Regions from separate parts of the Paenibacillus sp. J31R98 genome, predicted to be linked through region 2. Evidence: riboswitches for the same ligand, from Rfam matches in the RefSeq annotation. Region 2 holds a riboswitch; the other holds the start of a gene.
What was found. A riboswitch is a leader RNA that binds a small molecule or an ion and turns the genes downstream of it on or off. The one in region 2 is predicted to bind S-adenosylmethionine.

Region 1 (6,665 bases), on a different contig from region 2:
TACACTTTAAGAATGTCATACTTCGTATTACGCTGAGCAGGAATCTTGCCTGTCTCGCGAATAAGGCGAAGGATGGATTCGATGTTTACTTTATGCGTTGTACCCGCCGCCGAAACGACGTTCTCTTCAATCATCGTGCTGCCAAAGTCATTGCAGCCGTAGGACAGAGACAGCTTGCCGACCTCTGGTCCCATCGTTACCCACGAGGATTGGAAGTTCTCAATATTATCAAGCGTAATGCGGCTGATCGCGAGCGTCTTCAGATACTCCTCAGGCGTCGCTTTCTCCCGCTTCATGTTCGTATTCTCCGGCTGGAACGTCCACGGAATGAACGCGAGGAAGCCCTTGGAGTCATAGCCGTTCGCAATGCACTCATCCTGTGCGTCACGCACGCGGAGCAAGTGAAGCGCGCGCTCCTCCATCTCTTCGCCGAAGCCGATAACCATCGTTGCCGTTGTGTTCATGCCTACGCGGTGAGCCGTCTTCATGACGTCCATCCAATCGGTCCAAGAGCCCTTCAAGCGGCTGATCTTCCGTCTTGTCCGGTCATCGAGAATTTCACCGCCGCCGCCAGGCAGCGAGTCCAGACCAGCGCGGTTTAGCTCGCGCATGACATCTTCAAGCGTCAGGCCGTCAGATACCGCAACCATCTTATGAATCTCCGCTGGGGAGAAGGAATGCATGGTAATGCCCGGATAGTGCTGTTTAATCTTGCGAAGCAGATCCGTATAGTACGTGAACGGCAGGTTCGGGTTCACGCCGCCTTGCATCAGAATCTCTGTACCGCCAACATCCATCGTTTCTTTAATCTTCTGCAGGATCACTTCATCGGACAGTACATAGCCTTCCGCCGAGCCCGGAGCACGGTAGAATGCGCAGAAACGGCAATACACGTCACAGACGTTGGTATAGTTAATGTTCCGTCCTACTACGAATGTCGTAATCGGATCAGGATGATGTCTTAGCATCAGCTGATTGGCCACATGGCCCATTTTCTCAATTTCCTCGGATTCAAATAAGGTTACTACGTCTTCGAGCCCGAGTCGTTCTCCTTGCAGTGCTTTGTCCAAAATACGATCTACTTGTTGCACGAGGGAGACCTCCTTCTCTATCCACTTTTCCGTACCCAGTAAGGTTTCAACTTATACTACCACAAACGATTAGCAGCGTCATTTCGCGACTGACAGCGTAAAGCCAAGCCTAAACGGAGAAAAACGCGGCTAGTCCGCTAGGACTGCCGCGTATTGCTTTATTTGCGCCTAATTAGCCTTTCAGCGCTTGATCGAGATCCGCAATGAGATCGTCGATATCCTCGAGACCGACCGAATAACGCAGCAAACCATCAGAGATTCCGCGTTCATGGCGCACTTCACGAGGCATTGCCGCATGCGACATCATGGTCGGGTAGGACAAAATACTTTCAACAGCGCCAAGACTTACCGCGACAAGCGGCAGCGTCACACGGTTTAATACCGCTTTCGCACGGTCTCCGTCACCTACGTCGAAGGAAACGACAGCGCCATAGCCTTTGGACTGCTTCTCATGAATTTCGCGTCCTGGATGATCCTTGAGCCCCGGATAGTACACGCGGGTGATATCCGAGCGGCCGTCAAGCCACTCCGCCAGCTTCCGTGCACTCTTCTCGCTATGCTCCATCCGCGCTTGCAGCGTCTTCATGCCGCGCATCAGGAGCCAAGACTCTTGCGCGCCGAGGACGGTGCCCAGCCCATTCTGCAGCTGCTTCAGCCGCTTGCCGAGGCTTTCCGTCGCGGCAACGGCAAGCCCTGCAAGCACGTCGCTGTGGCCGCCGAGGAATTTCGTCGCGCTGTGCAGCACGATGTCCACGCCAAGCTCGATCGGACGCTGGTGGTACGGTGTCATGAACGTATTATCAAGCAGCGTGATGAGTTCATTCTCTTTCGCCCATGCTGTAATCGTAGCGATATCGGTAATCTTAAGCGTCGGGTTCGACGGCGTCTCCATGAAGACCGCCTTCGTATTCGGCTGAAGCGCCGCCTTCACCGCTTCCACATTCGTCATGTCCACGAATGTCGACTCGATTCCGAGACGGTTCAGCACCGTCGTCAGCAAGCGGTACGTCCCGCCGTATACGTCTTCTGTTACGATGACGTGATCGCCAGTGGAGAAGAGCAAGAACGATGTTGAAATCGCCGCCATGCCGGATGCGAACGCAAAGCCGCGCACGCCGCCCTCAAGCAGCGCAATATAATCCTCAAGCGCTTGGCGGGTCGGATTGCCGGAACGGCTGTAATCATGCGTCGGCGGGTTAAAGATATCATGATGATGGAACGTCGATGCCTGATAGATCGGCACGCTCGACGCACCCGTCGTCTCGTCAATTTCGGAGCCAAAATGAATCAGCTTCGTTGCAAATTGTTTCTCTTGGTTGTTTTTGTTGTCTGCCATCGTCTTCTTATGCCTCCCCAATCTCGCGACGAGCCGCGTCGAATGCTTGCGCCAAGTCCGCAATGAGGTCATCGGCATGCTCGATACCGACAGAGAAGCGAAGCAGGCGGTCGTCTACGCCGATCTTCTGGCGAATTTCAAGCGGAATATCCGCGTGCGTCTGAACTGCCGGATAAGTCATGAGCGACTCCACGCCGCCTAGGCTCTCTGCGAAGGCGATCAGCTTAATGTGGCGCAGAATCGGCTCCACGTAAGCTGCATTCTTCAAGCGGAACGAGAAGATACCCGTATTGCCGGAGGATTGGCGGTTCTGCACGTCATGACCTGGGTGATGCGGCAGCGCCGGATAATAAACATCCTCAATCGCTTCATGCGTCAGCAGCCAGTTGGCAATTGCTGTTGCATTCGCTTGATGGCGCTCCATCCGCAGCGCGAGCGTCTTCATGCCGCGCATCAAGAGCCAGGAATCCTGCGGGCCAAGAACCGCGCCCAGCGAGTTGTGCAAGAAGCCCATCTGCGCGGACAGCTCCTTGCCTTTGGTCACGATCAGGCCAGCCAGCACGTCATTATGGCCGCCAAGGTATTTGGTCGCGCTGTGCACGATTACGTCTGCTCCAAGCTCGATTGGCCGTTGGAAGAACGGAGTGAGGAGCGTGTTGTCAACGATCGTGAGCAAGCCTTTGGACTTCGCCCAAGCGCATACGCGCTCAATATCTGTAATCATCATAAGCGGATTCGTCGGCGTCTCGATCAGAATAGCTTTCGTCGCAGGCGTACAGAGCTCGCTCAGACCGTCAATGTCGTTCGTGTCCACATAAGAAGCCGTTATTCCGAACCGAGTCATGATTTTCTCAAGCAGACGGTATGTACCGCCATAGAGGTCAAGGGAAACCAGCAGATGGTCACCTTGGCTAAATAATGAGAAAACAGTAGTCAGCGCTGCCATGCCGCTGCTGCAGGCAAAGCCCGTATCGCCGGATTCGAGCTCAGCTGCCGCTTCTTCAAGCACGGTCCGTGTCGGACTCTTCGTACGTGCATAGTCAAAACCCGTGCTTTCGCCAAGCCGCGGGTGACGGAAGGCCGTTGATTGATAGACCGGGAAGCTGACTGCTCCGGTAACAGGTTCTTTAATGGATCCAATTTGCGCTAAACGGCTTTCAATTTTCATCTGATCGTGACTTCCTCTCACCGAATATTGTAGGTTAAATGCCTGCTCCAAGATCAAACGGAGTTTGCTGGTATACATAATAATTCAGCCAATTCGAGAACAACAGGTTCGCATGCGCTCTCCATGTGGACAACGGCTGGCGCGAAGGATCATTATTAGGATAATAGTTTTTCGGCAGGGCGATATCCATGCCTCTGGAAACATCCCGATCATATTCGTACTTCAGCGAAGCGGGATCATATTCCGAATGACCGGTGACGAACACTTGTCTTCCGTTCTTCGAAGCTGCGAGATAGATGCCAGCCTCTTCGGATACAGAGAGAATATCCAGATCGTTCACTGCAGCGACATCCTCATAGCGAATCCCAGTATGACGGGATTGCGGAACGAGGAACATCTCATCAAACCCGCGAACAAGCGGCACGTTCCGTTTCTCGACCGTATGCGGGAAGACGCCGAACATTTTCTCATCGAGATCATGTTTCGGAATGCCGTAGTGGTGGTACAGGCCTGCTTGAGCGCCCCAACAGATATGGAATGTCGATGTCACGCGGCGTGCGGACCAGTCCATAATATCCTTCAGCTCTTCCCAATAGTTCACTTCTTCAAAAGCAAGCGTCTCGACAGGTGCACCCGTAATAATCATGCCATCGTAATAATCATGCTTGATATCTTCGAATGTCTTATAGAACGACTCCAGATGCTCGGAAGATGTGTTCTTCGATGTATGCGTCTTCGGATGCAGCAGGACAACCTCCACCTGGAGCGGCGTGTTCCCGATGAGGCGAAGCAATTGCGTCTCTGTCGTTTCCTTCGTCGGCATCAGGTTTAGAATCGCAATGCGCAGCGGGCGAATATCTTGATGATATGCGACTGATTCATCCATAAGAAAGATGTTCTCGTTCGTCAAAATATCTTTCGCCGGCAGCTGGTCTGGCACTTTAATTGGCATATTACTCTCTCCTGTCTATTGTCGGATCCCTGAAGAAGGAGCGCAAATTGAAAAAGCCCCTCTCTGGCAGAGAGGGGCATAAATTCATATCGTTCATGCGCCTCTCATCTCTCAGAAACTGATCGTTTCCGCAAGAATTAGCACCGTGCGTCTTCACGCCGGTTGCCGGGCTTCATCGGGCTAGTCCCTCCGCCTGCTCTTGATAAGAAAGCTTGCTTATTCGGTTATGGTCATTCTTTAACTCATACTTTAAATGATTCGCGTTTCCGCGTCAAGAAGCACCCCTGAAATCATGGGCTAAACCCGCGTAACCACAGGCTTTTCCCGGCATATTGTATAACGTGGAACCCTCCGCTACTTTCTGCTTGTATGGAAAGACATTGTCGGAGTATACTAGACAAGAATTGCGCTCATTTTCAATGTTTTGCAAGCTTGGAGCGCTTGGAATCACTTACCAACGAAACGTGTTTAAAGGGGTGTTTACGAATATGGAAGGCGACCCGTGGCCTGCGGACAACCGCATTGATAACCAGCATAGAGGACATAAGCGCATCGGACCGAACATGAAGCCGACCATATTCGCACCTGCACCCCTGCCGTTATTCACGATATATTATTCGTAGCAGGTTATTGGCGAACTTGGTTTGCTTGACGCTCGCGCCCGTTCTATTTCCTCTTGCCGGTATCCGGGAATGTGTAACATCGTGATGAGAGGAGGAACGCGGATGAAAATTCGTCTCGTAAACCAAGGTGTGTTTACACCAATTGACGACATTGAGGAGGCTGTCTACCCGCCGATCGAAGGGTTTTACTGGATTGACGCGGATGTGGACGATCTTGCTGTGCTTCAGCCGCTCTTTGCCCTGCACGAACTAGCCGTAGAGGACTGTTTGAGCGAGGAAGAGCAGCGTCCGAAGATTGAACTTCATGAGAATGAAGGCCATTATTTTATCGTTATTAATAGTATCCGTTTTGATGATGAGGAAATCTTCTTGCGCGCCTTGAATATTTTCTTGGGGCGTCATTATATCATTACCGTTACGAAGCAGAAGATTAACGAGCTGCGTGCTCTGAAGCCGATTCTGCTTGAGGAGCGAGTCAGCCGTCCTGACCGGTTCCTGTATCACCTCGTCGACCTTGTCGTCGACAACTATTTCCTCGTAGGCGACCGAATTGAAGCGCGAATTGAAAGCTTGGAGGAAGACATTCTGGTGCACACGAAGAAGTCGCATCTGAATGAAATCATCGGTCTCCGAAGCGAAATTCTGTGGCTGAAGAAAGTGCTTGGGCCGCAGAAGGAACTGATCGCGAAGCTGAATAAGAAGGATCTCAAACTCATCGATGACGAGCTGCAGAAGTACTTCAGCGACATCTACGAGAACGCCGTGAAGATCGCCGAGACCTTCGATACGTACCGCGATCTGATGGGCAACTTACGAGAGGCTTATCAGTCCTCCGTTGCGAACCGCGCGAACGAAATCATGCGCGTGTTTACGGCGCTGACGACGATATTCATGCCTCTGACCTTCATTACAGGCATCTACGGGATGAACTTCGACTACATCCCCGGCCTCCATTTGCACGGCGGCTCCTATTTGCTGCTCTCGTTCATGTTATTGCTGGGGTTCGGGATGTTCTATATTTTCCGCAAGAAGGATTGGCTATAACGCCTATTGCAACAAAGAGGCTCTCCGGGTCGCAATTGCCGCCTGGGGAGCCTCTTCGCTTATATACACGAGATTGGGGTTGTTATTGTAACATGGTTTTTGCACTTGCTTTTATCAAAGGATTTCTATTCTCGCTATCGCTCTGCTTCGACCTTGGCATCGTCAATGTCGCCATGATTAAGACCGGCCTTGAGAAAGGATTCAAGCGCTCCTTCATGCTCGGCTTTGGCTCCTGCTTCGGGGACTTGACGTATCTGCTGCTGGCGCTGCTTGGCGTGACGATTATTTTTCAAATTCCGCTCGTCAAATGGGTGCTATGGATTGGCGGCACCATCGTGCTCAGCTACCTCACGTTCCAGATGATTCGCAAAACGATCAAGCCCGATCCGATTCAGATCAGCAGCGAGGAAGACAGCAGCCGCGCGGGCAAGAAGGAATTCGCCTGGGGGCT
Region 2 (6,665 bases):
GTGAAGACAATGAGCCACTAATTTCGTTAGCAGCCGTGTACCGGGCAACGAGATTCGTCAGACTAGCAATGCTCGTCTTGACCTGAATCGTGATCGCCTTCTGCAGCTTGTTCCCCGCCGCATCTTCTACCTCGATTGCGACGCTCTTTGCACCTAGCTGTCCAGCGAGCGAAACTTGAATTTCTTGCGAAGCACCGGAAGCGAGCTCATATTCCTTGCCGTCAAAGGTCAGACTAGCCGATACGATTGCAGTATGGCCATCTCCTGCTTGGAAGCGAAGGAATCCATCATCGTCTACCACAGCGCCATCTGATAGAGCAGCTCCATTCACCGACAAGGAGTACACCGGCGCAACTTTTGCCTCTACCGTAATACCTGCCGATTCATTGCCGGATTTGTCAGCAGTGCTGATCCGAAGCGAATAGTTCTGATCTGCTTCAATACCGCTAAACACAGCCGTTTGAACGCCACGCTTCAACTCGCGGACATCCCCATCTTGCTCTCCTTTATGAAGCAGCGTGATGTGCACGACATCAGCGTCTAGATCGTACGGGCCATCCCATCGCACAGTCAACTCGCCGCTATGACGGGTCACTTGAACATTCTCAACCTCTCCCGGCGCGATATCATCATCGGCAGGCTCAGTCACTGGAGGTTCCGCGGTAAATACGGAAGGATTACCGAAGGTGAATTTGTCAAAGTTGTATAGCCAGTCATTCCCCACGAACTTGAGATACACGAGATGCTTACCCGTAACAGGCGCCGTTACTTCGCCATCAAACACCTGGAACGTCTGCCAGCCGCCAGTGCCGCTTACCTCGGCAGTAGCGATGACCGGACCGTTTATGCCATCAATACGTGCCTCGATCGTTCCTCCGTTTGTTGCGCTTGCCGCTTGAATATGGAATTCGGTCGGACCTGCATCGCCAAAATCAATGTAGTTGTACATTGCGTAAGGTTTATTCGGTCCATATACGCCAGCCAAGTACGTCTGACCACCACCGTTTTCGGTTCCAACTTGCACGCTGTTCGTGAAATTCTCAGCCTCCAGCTTACTGTAGGCATCCCGTGCCTGGCCTTTCATCGTCGAGAAGGTGAACCAGTCCAGATTACAAGGATAGTCGCTGCCGTCTGCACCATGGAAGATCAAGTACACATCATGAATGCCAACTGCCTTCTTATCATCAATAATCGAGGTGATATCGACCCAGTTCTGCCAGCTGCCGAGTGCCGGGATTTCGATGACGCCTGCTGATGGACCGTCCAGGCTGTCCAGTTTCACTTCAACGGATCCGCCGAGATTACCGCTTGCGACGTGAAGTGTGATACCAGCCGCGCCAGATCCGAAGTCGATCCCGCTGTAAGACGCGTAAGCATTATTGTGAATACCGTCTGCGAATTGTCCGGTCGAGTCAACGCTCAGTCCATTGCTGCTAGTAAACTGCTCCGCCTGCAGCTTGGCATAAGCATCGGTCTTGGTCGGATCGGTCTTCGTAAATTTGAACCAGTTCAAATTGAACAAGTAGTCATCATTGGTCTTCTTGAATACGAGATACACATCATGGACGCCGGTCACCGAGCTGGTCTGACCTTGATCGTCCTTCAGCAACGCTGCGGCATCAATGAAATTGTTCCAATTGCCAGTGCCATCGACATGTAAAGTGCCTACCTTCGGCCCATCGACTGCATCCAGCCTAACTTCGATATTCCCGCCGCCAGTTCCGCTTGATGCCCGCGCGATGAAACCGCTTGCACCTTGGCCCGTGCCAAAATCCACATTTTTATAAGCTGCATAATGGCCATCCTTAATTCCGCCAAGCTGGAGCGAGCCTTCAATGCTGCCTTCCATCCCCGGACCGTTAACGACATTAAAGTTCTCAGCTTCGATCTTGCTGTACGGATCCTTACGCGCATAGACCAGCACATTGTCATGTGGTTCGAGCACGGTCAACGCTTCCACAGCTGCAGCAGAACTCCACGATTCGAACGTTCCGGACAGCTGTTGTCCCGCCCAGTTGCCATCCACAATATTGGCATTGCTACGGTGATTCCATGCCATGTCAGTATTAAAGGCAAGCCACTCGTTATAGCCGTCGGCAAACGACTGATGCGAGCTCTCATTGCTTGCATTCACAACCTCCTGAAGATAGCCGAGATTGCGAACGAGTATCGTTTTGCCACCCTTCAAGTCTCCGTTAGGTCCTTCATAACGCAGCAGCTTGTTTGCATCCACCATATGTTCTTTCGTAAACATAGCTCCAGCGATCGCATCATCCAGATACACTTTGTCACCAGTTACCTGATAGAGCCCCGTGGCAGCTCCGATAAACGTCCCTTGATTATAGTGAGTCGCATCCGGGACTGGGCCTCTAACCGTCTCGATCCGGTCGAACACTTTGCCTTTCCCGTCGGTCAGCATCGTCTTACTCCAGCGGTAGACCTTCTCGGCGACATCCAGATAATGGTCGTTATGCGTTGCGTTATAGAGAACAAGAGCTGCTTCTGCTGCAGGGAAGTTAATGCACGCATTCTTCGTCGTGCGGTCATCGCTCTTCCACCAAATGCCGCCTCCGGCAAACGCATCGTCCCACTGTGTATCATACACATAGTTAAAATAATATTCCGCTCTCTCGAGGTACTTCGCGTCATTCGTTATCTGATAAGCTCTAGCGCTCGCCATCGCCCACCACATAATATCATCGTTAAACGTATTATTCGTCCAGTCCTGTCCGTACTTCGCCACAGCCCCGTCGAATACGTCGTTGATTTGGGTCAGAAGCTTCGCTTTCAGAACCGGATCGGTGGCTTCGAGATAAGCATCCATGACAAGCTCCCATAGCTCAGCCTCTACCCAAAAATCCTGATATCCGTCGTGATTAGAGGTTTTCCAGAAATACTTCGCAGATGCATCCCAGAAGGTAGCGTTATACGCTTCAATCGCTGTTTTGGCATCCGCAGCCTCGAAAGCATGGGCACGGGGAATTCCAGTCGGCATTAATGGAGCGATCGAAAGCGCTAGTGCAATCGGAAGAACAATTAGCTTAGGTATTCTGATCTTACTGGTCAATGACAGTCCTCCTCTATATTTGGCTTCAGTCACCTAATAATATAGAAATAGGTTAATATAATGTCAATATATCATAAACAATTAAACCTAATATACTATATACAAATGATATATCAATCGTCATTTACCAGGAAGATAGAACTACTTTTGAGCTATTTTGTCGAATCAAGGCGTCCGGTTATTCCATCGATGCTAAGCTTACTTAAAACGAGATGTACGCTTGCGCATGATCAAATAAGTAAGCTCGGTCCAGCTCTCCCGGCAGCACAGTGTCTCTTCTGTCTAGATGGATTTTTCCGATTAGATCCATTAATGCCGATTCAATGATCTCTACTCTAACGTGACCCCATGATTCTTCTTTTCGCCTCGGGTAACTGATGCTTTGGGCCAAGCTCAGACCCTTCAATCGCTGGAATTGAGCCGCCCACATCGTCCAATCTCCCGTGAAACTTTGCGATGAAATCGCCAATTTGCCGAAACCTACTATGCCTGTATTCGTGGAAATCGCAATGATCCCGCAGATATCCGTCTCAGCTTGGAGCTGCAGCTTTTCTCTATGCGCTTGATCGAATCGAAAACATTCAATACGGGCAATCCTACAGTTCTGCAGATCAGCAATACCTCTCAAATTCTGCAATGCGACTTGAAGGTGATGAAGCTGCTCGTTGTAGTGAGCTTGCTCTTCGACCCTATTAGGGTTAGAAATCGTAATCGGCATATGGGTGTTCCTCCTACATGGATAATCATTTCGCGTATGAAAACAAAAAATGACCTTCTCTGTAACAAGAGAAAGGTCATTATCATTCAAAATCATATCCTCCCTCTTATCTCCCAGATTCGCTTAAAGAAGCGTTTCCGCAAGAATTAGCACCGTGCATTCCTTTGATTAACAAAGGTTTGTCGGTTGCCGGGTTTCATCGGGCTAGTCCCTCCACCTGCTCTTGATAAGAAAGTTCACTGTATTCAATTATTTCAATCATACTATAATGCGCTTTGATGTCAAGAAATTTCAGGCTGCATCATTCATGCAACAGTCCATGCTATTCAAACACTTGTCGCAGTTCAATCTGACCTTCCCCACGTCCTTGCGGGTCTGGCATCCGCATAGCCCACTCGATGGCTTCCTCCCTCGAATTCACATCAATCAGAATGAAGCCGGCAATCAATTCTTTCGACTCCGTGAATGGCCCATCCGTAACCACTGGCTTTTCCTCTGGATTCGCAAACGAAATACGAATACCTTCTGAACTTGGATGAAGTCCTTTCGCCATTACTCGCACGCCTGCGCTAACTAATTCCTGATTGTACTTTGACATGGCTTCTTGGAGCTCAGGACTTGGTCCTTCCGGATACTTCGAAGCTTTAACAATCAACATGAATAACATCAATCTTCCTCCTTAATTATGAGCCAGGTTCCTGCCCTAGAAGACCATCCTAATTGGCCTCTGTATACATACAACGAACGAGAATAATCTAAATCGACAAATGAAAATAATAAATAAAAACTTTTTCGGCCAGTAACTACAGCAGAGTATACCGGGCTGTCCACAATATTCCCCATAACAATCCAATATCCTGCCCCGTTCAACGTGCATGTTCCCAACGGAAAAAAGAAAAAGCCCGCGATTAGGCGGGCTTTCTCGGAGAACTATGGCTTAGCAGCGTTATGCCGCATTGACACCTTGTGCCTTCTGCATCCGCTTCAAAGCTCGGAATCCAATAAATTTACTGCTTGCTTCATCCCAAAGTCTGAAATTCAGCGAGGACAAACTGGTTAGCAGTGTAATTTCCTGTACCTTCTGCATTCGCGGACTGGATTGATGTACCGCTTCCAGATTGTAGTTCGGAATTCTGGGGCTCAAATGATGGATATGATGAAATCCGATATTGCCAGATATCCAGTGCAGTATTCGGGGCAACTTATAGTAGGAGCTGCCTTGCATCGCAGCAGCTACATAATCCCAATTCTCATCCACTTCATAATAAGAATCTTCGAATTGATGCTGAACGTAGAACAGCCAAATCCCTGCAATGCTTGAAACGAAGAATACCGTTCCCTGAATAAGGAGAAACGCCTGCCAGCCTATAGCCCAGCAGAGCAGTCCAGCAATAGCAACGATCCCTAAATTGGTTAGGTAGGTGTTGTAACGCTCTTTCGCGCCTGCGCGCTTACGGTTAAAGCGGTAGTCGATTAGGAAAATATACACGGGACCGATCGTAAACATGATGAAAGGGCTGCGGTATAACCGATACACCAGTCTGCGCAAAGGCGTCGCTTTCACATACTCGTCGACCGTCATCGTCCAGATGTCGCCTGTCCCTCTCCGATCGAGATTGCCACAAGTTGCATGATGTACAGTGTGGCTGTGTTTCCATTGAAGGTACGGTACATAGGTCATTATTCCCGTAATGGTTCCTACAATATCATTCGCCCTGCGATGCTTGAAGAAAGACTTATGACAGCAGTCATGGAAAATAATAAATGTTCGCACCAGAAATCCTCCGGTGACGACGGCTAATCCTAAGGTCAGCCAAGCCGAAACAGATAAACTCCAATAGGCGGCAAGCCATAGCAGCACCACTGGCCCGATTGTATTCACAAGCTGCCAAATACTGTTCTTCAAACGTGGTTTTTCGTAGAATGCAATCTCTTTTCGCCAGTTATCCTGCTCTGAATCCTTCATGTAGTAAGGTTATCCTCTCTTTGCGAGCCATCTTAGAGCTCCATTGTACCAACAATGGTACTACGTTGATAGGGCAAAGTAGTTCCAAATAGTTTATGCGAGAGAAAATGTGTCGGCTACTGTCATATTTCATGACTGATAAAAAACACCAAACAAGAAACCCGCTTCCTCATTTCGGAGCGGGCCTCAACATTCTCTGAATCGCTTTAATTATGGATACTCAATCAAATTCACTTCATGTACAGGCTGGCTCGAATCGCTTGGAATGAAGAACGTCTTGATCTCACATTTGCCAAAGCTTGTACGCCAGGAACGGTTCAGCAGAGGGATCACGATTTCTGTCTCCTCCACGGCCGAACTCGATGTCTCATAACAGCGCAGAATCCAGCCGTCGCCATCTTCTGCTTGCTTGAATACAGTTGCCACCACTTGCTCCGAGGCAATCTGAATGCCTTCCATGCGCTGCGGCAGCGGACCTTCGTGATACGTTTCCCATACGCCGATTGGCTGTACGTTCAGTTCATAGGCTTTGCGCACGATGCCGTTCTCCTGCCAGGAGCCACTGTGTGGGACAAGCGCATAGCTAAATTCTTGTATGCCCTGATCCATATACTCCACTTGACTGTCGCGTACCCCGTAGTGATCGGCGAAGATCGGGCTGCGGACAACTGTCATACGCGCTTCGGAGCCCATAACGTCATATGCGTATTTGCCCGTATTCAGAATAGCTAGACCGCGCAACTCGCCTGACCCCTGCGCCTGTCCGTACACATCGAACCATTGTTGCCCCGGCACTTCCCTGCCGTTCGTCTCCCGGCGAATGAAACCATACGGGATCTCCGACACCGATTCTGGCTGCTCGACGGCAACGGGGAACGACAGCTTCAGCATCTTGTGCTTCTCCCTCCAGTCGA

Region 1: it holds a riboswitch for S-adenosylmethionine, as region 2 does, so the genes downstream of both, metA (homoserine O-acetyltransferase MetA) here and AC0YNX_RS04410 (hypothetical protein) in region 2, are expected to answer to the same signal.

The regions. Positions count from the first base shown of each region.
Region 1 covers NZ_JBWDNO010000011.1:7,125-13,789, reverse strand. The annotation lists gene mqnC (cyclic dehypoxanthinyl futalosine synthase) at 1-1,091, opposite strand, end outside; gene AC0YNX_RS28120 (aminotransferase class V-fold PLP-dependent enzyme) at 1,264-2,427, opposite strand; gene AC0YNX_RS28115 (PLP-dependent transferase) at 2,435-3,595, opposite strand; gene metA (homoserine O-acetyltransferase MetA) at 3,630-4,547, opposite strand; SAM riboswitch class I at 4,649-4,756, opposite strand; gene corA (magnesium/cobalt transporter CorA) at 5,273-6,214, shown strand; gene AC0YNX_RS28100 (LysE family translocator) at 6,307-6,665, shown strand, end outside.
Region 2 covers NZ_JBWDNO010000001.1:971,911-978,575, reverse strand. The annotation lists gene AC0YNX_RS04415 (carbohydrate-binding protein) at 1-3,067, opposite strand, end outside; gene AC0YNX_RS04410 (hypothetical protein) at 3,270-3,785, opposite strand; SAM riboswitch class I at 3,889-4,018, opposite strand; gene AC0YNX_RS04405 (YciI family protein) at 4,108-4,452, opposite strand; gene desA (Delta(5) desaturase DesA) at 4,732-5,751, opposite strand; gene AC0YNX_RS04395 (alpha-mannosidase) at 5,962-6,665, opposite strand, start outside.